DNA from 2 places in the Roseomonas marmotae genome. Region 2 is predicted to be linked to the other one. Evidence: riboswitches for the same ligand, from Rfam matches in the RefSeq annotation. Region 2 holds a riboswitch; the other holds the start of a gene.
The links. Region 2 has a riboswitch for glycine ahead of gcvT (glycine cleavage system aminomethyltransferase GcvT). Riboswitches for the same ligand answer to the same signal wherever they lie in the genome.

Region 1 (4,414 bases), 1.4 Mb from region 2:
GCAACTGCGGAACGCCCCGGCCGCCCTGCGCGGCCGGATCATGGGCCTCCGCAGCATGGCCATCTATGGCCTGCCGCTGGGCCTGCTGATCTCCGGCAGCATGATCGACGTCATCGGCTTCACCGCCACGGCGACGGCCTTCGGCCTGGTGGGCGTGGGCGGCACGCTGCTGATCCTGCTTCACTGGCGTGACCATCTGTGGCCGGCGCATACGGCAGCGAACCGGCGCTAGTGTCCTGATTCTGTAGTTCCTCCGATCTGCTGGGTGCGCTGGCAGAAGCGCTGTATGGCACCGAGGATGTCGTCGGCGGACTTGGTCCAGCGGAACGGTCTGGGATCGACGTTATGGGCTTCGATGAAGGCACGGATGTCGCGCTCGAGCGCCTGGGTGGAACGATGGATGCCGCGCCGGATCTGCTTGTCGGTGATGAGGGCGAAGAAGCGTTCGACCTGGTTGATCCAGGAGGCGCCGGTGGGCGTGAAATGGACATGCCAGCGCGGGCGCTTGAGCAGCCAGTCGCGGATCGGCTTGGTCTTGTGGGTGGCGTAGTTGTCCATCACGAGATGGACGTCGAGATCCTGGGGCACGGCTTTCTCCACCTGATCCAGGAACTTCCGGAACTCGGTGGAGCGGTGCTTAGGGTAGCAGTGGCCGATCACTGTCCCGGTCGCGATGTCGAGCGCTGCGAACAGCGAGGTAGTGCCGTGGCGGGTATAGTCGTGCGTGCGCCGCTCCGCCTGGCCGGGACGCATCGGCAGCAGGGGCTGGGTGCGGTCGAGCGCCTGGATCTGGGACTTCTCATCCACGCACAGCACCAGCGCGCGGTCCGGCGGTGCCAGGTAGAGCCCGACGATGTCGCGCACCTTCTCGACAAAGAGCGGGTCATTGGAGAGCTTGAAGGTCTCGCTCCGGTGCGGCTGCAGCCCGAAGGCCCGCCAGATGCGGTGGATGGTCGATGGCGCATACCCGACGGTCCGGGCCATGGAGCGCAGCGACCAATGCGTCGCACCTGGCGGCGTTGTTTCCAGCGTCAGCCGGATGGTATCGGCGATCGCGTCATCGCCGATCGTGCGCGGCGTGCCTGGTCTGGGCTCATCGAGCAACCCGTCCAGGCGATGCACGGCGAAGCGCCGACGCCACTTTGAAACCGTGTTGGCGTCCGCGCCGACCTCAGCGCTGATCGCCTTGTTCTCCAGACCCGCGGCGGCGGCCAACACAATGCGGGCCCGGCGCGCCATCGCCTGTCCGGTCTTGTGAGCCCGAGCCAGGGATTCCAGTTCCCGACGTTCGGCCTCACTCAGCCTAATCGTCACCGCCGGTTTGCCCATCGCGGCTCTCCCTACGATTACCTGCATGATCGTAGGAATTTCGCGATCAGGATACTAGAGCAATTTCCGTTCGCCCTGGCTCACTTCAACTGCTCTAGGCTTTTGTTTTTGTGAGCATCTTCACCCGATCAGGTGATTCCACCTGATCGGGATCTGCTCTAGGCCCTGGGCCGCGCCGGCCGGCGGTTGACAGGCCGGCGAGCACCAACCGATAAATACCCTCCTCTGCGGGAGAGAGAGGCACCTGCCTCCGCCGAAGGCGCAAACTCCCATAATCGCTCAGGCATACTGAACCGCAGGGAAATTGTGTGCCGTCTGGAGAGAGACCGGAGCGCCTGCTTCGCGCGTTCAGGTCCACCGAAGGGGCAGGCTCCTGCCGGGGCCGAAACTCTCAGGTAAAAGGACAGCGGGAGAGGCACACCAGGATCCGCAAGGGAGCGTGTTCTGGCTTTAACCGGAGCATCTCCCATGTACCCGTTCCTGCCTTCGGAATCCCTGCTGTTCGTCATCTATCTGATCGCTATCACCGCCGAGGCGATGTCCGGTGCGCTCGCGGCCGGTCGCCGCAACATGGATATTTTCGGCGTGGTCGTCATTGCCTTCGTCACCGCGCTGGGTGGTGGCACCATCCGGGACCTGACCCTCGGCCGTTTTCCCATCGGCTGGACCCAACACCCGGAATACGTCTACCTCGTGATCTCCGCCGGGCTGCTGACCACGGTGATCGCGCCGTTCCTGCATAATCTGAAGCGGCTTTTCCTCGTGCTCGACGCCATGGGGCTGGTCGCCTTCTCGCTGATCGGCTGCAGCGTCGCATTGACGATGGATTACCCGACCATCGTCGTCATCATGTCCGGCATGATCACGGGAATCTGCGGCGGCATCCTGCGTGATGTGCTCTGCAACCAGGCGCCTGTGGTGTTCCGCCGAGAACTCTATGCGAGCGTCTCATTAGCCGTCTGCGCCCTTTTCCTCAGCCTGCGCGCGCTTGGCATCGATGCCGACCTGAATACCGCGGTCAGTTTCACGGCCGGCCTGATGCTGCGCCTGCTGGCTATCTGGAGAGAATGGAAGCTGCCGACCTTCTCCTACGGGCAGCACTGGGAATAGGGTGGCAGGTGACCCTTGTCCCGCGGACAGTCATCCCGCCGGGCAGCAGCGGCCTGCACCGACGTCCCGGCAGGAGGGTCCGATCCAGGTGAGCTGTCAGGATGCGCCCGCGCACCCACTCGGCGACTGCGTTGATCCTGGCTTCTGGTGGACTACGCCGCGGTATCCTCATCGCCCCGCTCCACCGCAAGCATGGCAAGCAACTCGCCGACCGAGATTCTGATCGTCGCTTCGTCATCCGAAGGCGGTGAACGGCTACCGATGCTGTCCAGCACGATAGCCGCAGCTGTCAGGCCCTTCTGGATCCCAAGAATACCGCCAGCCGCGCGGCTTGCCCGCCCGGTCCCGCTCACATTTGGCGGGTCAGCGCAGATAGCCTTCCACCAGCGCGACCCAATAGGCCGCACCGACGGGCAAGATTTCCTCGTCGAAGGCATATTCGGGATGGTGCACCATCTTGCCGGGACCGCTACCAAGGAAGCAATAGGTGCCCTTCTTCTTCTGCAGCATGAATGCGAAATCCTCAGACGCAAGGAGGGACGGGCCGGGATTGACAACCTGATCCTCGCCGAAGGCTGCTTGCGCAATCTTCGCGGCCTTGTCGGTCTCACCCGCGTCATTTACCAGCACCGCGCCGGGAATGCCCTCGCGGATTTCCGAAGTGCAGCCGAAGGACTCTGCCTGGTGGCTGACGATGCGACGGATGTTGCCCAGGATCATCTCGCGGTCCTCAGGCGTGGTCGAGCGAATGGAAAAGCGCAAGATAGCCTTTTCAGCCACCACATTGCCTGCGTTGCCCGATAGGAAGGCGCCGATGGTCACCACCGCGCGATGGGCTGGGGCGACATTGCGCGATATGATCGACTGAATCGCCATGACGACGGACGAGCCCGCCACCACTGGGTCAATGGTAAGTTCGGGGATTCCGCCATGGCCACCCTTGCCGATGATCTCGACTTCCCAGTTATCGACGGCCGACATCATCTCACCCGAGTGGAAATAGAACTTGCCCTTCTCGAGACCGGGGAGGTTGTGCATGCCAAAGACGGCATCGACGGGGAAGCGCTCGAACAGGCCATCCTTGATCATCGCCGGACCGCCCTCCATGGTTTCCTCGGCGGGCTGGAAGATCAGCCGGACGGTGCCATTGAAATTCCGGGTTTCCGCCAGATACTTTGCCGCGCCAAGCAGCATGGCGGTATGGCCATCATGCCCGCACAGATGCGCAACCCCCTTGACCGTGGATTTATAGGGCAGGTTGTTTTCTTCCTGGATCGGCAGGGCGTCGAAATCGGCGCGCAGGCCGATCACCTTGTCTCCGTCACCCACCTTGAGCGTGGCGACGATCCCATGCTTGCCGATGCCGGTCGCGATCTCAAAGCCGCCGATGGCGCGAAGCTGCTCGGCGATGTACTGGGCGGTGCGTTCCTCGTGCATGGACAGTTCGGGGTGGCGATGCATATGCTCGAACCATCCCTTCATCGCGATGCTATCCACATGCTTCACGATGGCGTTCATGTCATTTCTCCTGAGGATCAATGGATGCCGCCCCGCCATGTGGCAGGGCGGTAGCCGCCAAAGTCAACGGTCGCCGGTCTGCTTGCCCTTAGGGACCGTCATGACGATGGACAGGATGGCGACCGCCACCATCACCAGATTGGCCATGAAGGCGACCAGGGCCGCCTGGCGTGTGGCAAGGTTTTCCTGATTGCCGATGAAGGTGATCACGCCCGCGATCCATTCCACGCCGCCGGCGGTACCCGCGATCGCCGTATAGATCGTGGCGGAAATCGCGATGCCGAAGGACCCGCCCAGGGACGAGGCCATCTTGTAAATCCCCGCGCCCGCACCGGCCTGATCTTCGGGCAGGTTCGACAGCGCCGCATCGGTCGAAGGCGTGGCATAGAAGGCCAGCCCGATCCCGAACAGCGAGAAGGCGATCACGGTCAGCACCGTATAGGTGCCCAGCAGGAGG
Region 2 (4,414 bases):
GGGGGAACGCGGAAGGTGATGTCCTCGACCGCCACCACCACTTCCTCGGTGGTCACGGTGAAGCGCTCCCGCAGTCGGACCAGCACTTCCTCCACCAGCACTTCGGGGGCGCTGGCGCCTGCGGTCAGGCCCAGGGTGGCCACGCCATCCACCTGGGCCGGGTCGAGGTCGGCGCCGCGCTGCACCATGACCGCGCGCTGGCAGCCGGCGCGGATGGCGACTTCCCGCAGCCGCACGCTGTTGGAGGAATTGGGGGCGCCGACCACCACCACCATCTCCGACCGCGCGGCGATGGCCTTGACCGCCGCCTGCCGGTTGGTGGTGGCATAGCAGATATCCTCCTTCCCCGGCCCGACGAGGCGGGGGAAGCGGCGCTGGAGGGTCGCGACGATCTCGGCGGTGTCGTCGACCGAGAGGGTGGTCTGGGTGGTGAAGGCCAGGGGGCCCTCGGGCGGCTGCACCGCCTCGGCATCCTCCACCGTCTCGATGATGGTGGCGCTGCCCTCGGGCAACTGGCCCATGGTGCCGACGACCTCCGGATGCCCCTCATGGCCGATCAGCAGGATGTGGCGGCCGGCGGCCTGATGGCGCTCGGCCTCCCGGTGCACCTTGCTGACCAAGGGGCAGGTGGCGTCTAGATACATCATGTTCCGCCGCCGCGCCTCGGCGGGCACGGATTTCGGCACGCCATGGGCGCTGAAGACCACCGGGGCATCCGGCGGAACCTCGTCCAGTTCCTCGACGAAGATGGCGCCCTGGGCCTCCAGGCTCTGCACCACGAATTTATTGTGCACGATCTCGTGCCGCACATAGACGGGGGAGCCGAATTTCTGGATGGCCTGCTCGACGATCTTGATGGCGCGGTCCACGCCGGCGCAGAAGCCGCGCGGGCCGGCCATCAGCACATGCAGGGGCGGCTTGGGGGCAGCCTGGGATCTGGGCAGGGTCATGCTTGCGTCGGGGCCGGAGGCGTGGTGGTTGCGGGTTCTATCGGTTGCGGCGTGGCGGGGGGCGAGAGTGCCCCCCCGTCCGGTCCGCGGCACTAAGGGGAAGAGTGGCAGCATGGTCAAGGCGCGGAACCTTCTGAACGGATGCATCGCAGGCGGTGTGGCGCTGTTGCTGGCCGGCTGCGGAGAGCGTGCGCCCGTCAGCCTGCTGGATGGCATCCAGGCGCCCTGTCCGCCGATCGGCGTGATCGGCGACGCGGCGGACCTGACCCGCTTCCGCCCGGGGGCGGGCTCCGACCTGACGGCCATGGTGGTCAATGCGCAGGTCTCCGGCTTCCAGGCCAAATGCGACTATGCTCCCCGCCGCTCCGGGCTGGTGGTGACCCTGACGCCGGAATTCTCGGCCGAGCGGGGGCCGGCGGCACAGGGACGCTCGCTCGACATCCCCTATATGGTGGCGGTGGTGGGCGATGGCGACCAGGTTCTCTCCCGCTCCGAATTCGTCATGCGCGTCAGCTTCCCGCCCAATGTTGCGAAGGTGAAGAGCGCGGGGGAGGAGCTGAGCATCACCCTGACCGGCGGCGTGGCCGAGGCCTCTCAGCGCCGCGTGCTGATCGGCTTCGTGCTGAGCCCGGAGGAACTGGCGTCCAACCGCCGCCGCGGCCCGCGCTGAGCCTGCCGCCGGGGGAGGGCCGGGCGCCGATGCCAGCCCATCCGGACGGGCGCGGCCCTGGCCCGGGCAGTCTGCCATTCCGCTGTGCAACCGGGGCGGCCGCCATGCGCCCCCGCCGCCACTTCCTGGCGCCGGAGCCACGATGGCGTGTTGCACAGGGGCGCCGGCTCGGGCAGAGAGTGAAGACCCGCTGATCCCACGCGGGAGAGAATGGCGCCCCGGGTCCGGGGTGCTGTCGCCGAAGGCGCAACCGGCCCCCGGAAACGCTCAGGCAGAAGGGCCGCGTGGGGAAGGGGACTCTGGAAAGCCCGGCCTTAAAACCGGCACCGACGGAGTAAGGCGCGATACCGCGCTGAATCTCTCAGGTCATCGGACAGAGGGGGGCCACGAACCCTGACCCGCCGCGCCCGCGCGGCGATGGAGGCTGCGTGGCCGACGTGACCGAGACGCTTCTCGAAACCCCCCTGGCATCCCTGCACCGGGAGCTGGGCGCGCGCATGGTGCCCTTCGCGGGCTATTCCATGCCCGTGCAGTATCCCGCCGGCATCATGGCGGAGCACCTGGCCACCCGGCAGGCCGCCGCGCTCTTCGATGTCTCCCATATGGGGCAGGCGGAGCTGGTGGGTGAGGGCGCGGCCGAGGCGCTGGAGCGCCTGACGCCGGCCGATGTGAAGATCCTGAAGCCCGGCCGGCAGAAATACGGCCTGCTGACCACCGAATCCGGCGGCATCCTGGACGACTTCATGGTCACCAATCTCGGGGACCGGCTCTTCCTGGTGCTGAATGCCAGCCGCAAGGACGTGGACTGCGCCGCCATCGAGGCCGTGCTGCCTGCCGGTGTCTCCCTGAAGCGCCTGCCGGACCGCGCGCTGCTGGCCTTCCAGGGTCCGGGTGCCGTGGCCGCGCTGGCCACCCTGGCCCCGGCCGTCTCCGCCATGCGCTTCATGGACGTGCAGGCGGTCGAGATCGCCGGTATCCAGACCCTCGTCAGCCGCAGCGGCTATACCGGCGAGGACGGGGTCGAGATCAGCGTCCCGGCGGAGCAGGCCGAGGCGCTGGCCCGCGCCCTGCTGGCCCTGCCCGGCGCCGTGCCGGCGGGCCTCGGCGCCCGCGACTCGCTGCGGCTGGAGGCGGGGCTCTGCCTCTACGGCAACGACATCGACGAGAGCACCAGCCCGGTGGAGGCCAACCTCGTCTGGACCATCGGCAAGCGCCGCCGCACCGAGTGGAATTTCCCGGGCGCCGGGCGGGTTCGTGACGAACTGGACAATGGCCCGAAGCGCCTGCGCGTCGGCATCCTGCCCGAAGGCCGCCAGCCCGCCCGTGGCCATACCCCGATCCAGGCCGGCGGCGCGGTGGTCGGCGAGATCACCAGCGGCGGCTTCGGCCCCTCGCTGAACGGCCCCTGCGCCATGGGCTACGTGGCGCGCGAACACGCCGCCGACGGCACGGCGCTCGACCTCATGGTGCGCGGCAAGGCCTCCCCGGCCCGCGTCGCGCCGACCCCCTTCGTTCCCCACCGTTACGCCCGATAAGGACCTGCCCCGATGGCCGAGTTGAAGTTCACCAAGGATCATGAATGGGTGCGGCTGGAGGGTGGCGTCGCCACCATCGGCATCACCGAGCATGCGCAGAATGCCCTGGGCGACGTGGTCTTCGTCGAGCTGCCGGAGGCCGGCCGTGAGGTCGCGGCCGAGGAGGCTGTGGCGGTTGTGGAGAGCGTGAAGGCGGCGTCCGACGTCTATGCGCCCATCGCCGGCAAGGTGGTGGAGGCCAATCAGGCCCTGGTCGATGATCCCGCCCTGGCCAATTCCGCGCCGACCACGGATGGCTGGTTCTTCAAGATGGAGCCCGCCGACCCCGCCTCCATCGACGCGCTGATGAGCGAGGCCGACTACGCGGCATTCGTGAGCAGCCTCTGATGTCCAGCGCCCTCGCCGAACTCCAGGCGCTGGAGGACCATGGCGCCTTCGCGGAGCGGCATATCGGCCCTTCGCCGGCCGAGATCGACGCCATGCTGAAGGTGGTCGGCGTCGACAGCCTGGATGCGCTGGCCGACCGCACGGTGCCCGCCGATATCCGCGGGCAGGACCTCTCCGTCCTGCCGCCCGCGATCACTGAGGCCGAGGTGATCGCCGAGCTGCGCGCGCTGTCGGAGAAGAATGTCCGCCGCAAGTCGCTGATCGGCATGGGCTACCATGGCACGCATGTGCCGCCCGTGATCCTGCGCAACGTGCTGGAGAACCCCGGCTGGTACACGGCCTATACGCCCTATCAGGCCGAGATCGCCCAGGGCCGGCTGGAAGCCCTGGTGAACTTCCAGACCATGGTGACGGACCTGACCGGCCTGCCCGTCGCCAATGCCTCGCTGCTGGACGAGGCGACCGCCGCCGCCGAGGCGATGGCGCTGGCCCTCGCCGCCACCAGGGCGAAATCCTCCACCCTGCTGGTGGCGGCGGATGTGCATCCGCAGACCATCGCCGTGGTGCGCACCCGCGCCGAGCCGCTGAAGCTGGCGGTGGAGATCGTGACCCCGGCTGAGATCGCCGCCGCCTGCGCCGCGAAGAAGCCCTTTGCCCTGCTGCTGCAATATCCCGGCACCACGGGCGAGGTGCGGGACATCGCGCCGGAGATCGCCGCCGCGCAGGCGGCCGGTGGCCTGGCCATCGTCGCGGCCGATCCGCTGTCGATGGTGCTGCTGAAGGCGCCGGGCGAGATGGGTGCGGATGTCGTCATCGGCTCCTCCCAGCGCTTCGGCGTGCCGATGGGCTATGGCGGTCCGCATGCTGCCTTC

Region 1: linked by a shared signal. The riboswitch ahead of IAI58_RS08705 (trimeric intracellular cation channel family protein) and the one ahead of gcvT (glycine cleavage system aminomethyltransferase GcvT) in region 2 are both predicted to bind glycine.

The regions. Positions count from the first base shown of each region.
Region 1 covers NZ_CP061091.1:1,839,226-1,843,639, reverse strand. The annotation lists gene IAI58_RS08715 (MFS transporter) at 1-232, shown strand, start outside; gene IAI58_RS08710 (IS630 family transposase) at 229-1,329, opposite strand; glycine riboswitch at 1,548-1,635, shown strand; gene IAI58_RS08705 (trimeric intracellular cation channel family protein) at 1,798-2,439, shown strand; gene IAI58_RS08700 (amidohydrolase) at 2,803-3,957, opposite strand; gene IAI58_RS08695 (MFS transporter) at 4,021-4,414, opposite strand, start outside.
Region 2 covers NZ_CP061091.1:3,191,802-3,196,215, reverse strand. The annotation lists gene ispH (4-hydroxy-3-methylbut-2-enyl diphosphate reductase) at 1-950, opposite strand, end outside; gene IAI58_RS15015 (hypothetical protein) at 1,063-1,620, shown strand; glycine riboswitch at 1,812-1,913, shown strand; glycine riboswitch at 1,918-1,999, shown strand; gene gcvT (glycine cleavage system aminomethyltransferase GcvT) at 2,058-3,155, shown strand; gene gcvH (glycine cleavage system protein GcvH) at 3,168-3,542, shown strand; gene gcvP (aminomethyl-transferring glycine dehydrogenase) at 3,542-4,414, shown strand, end outside.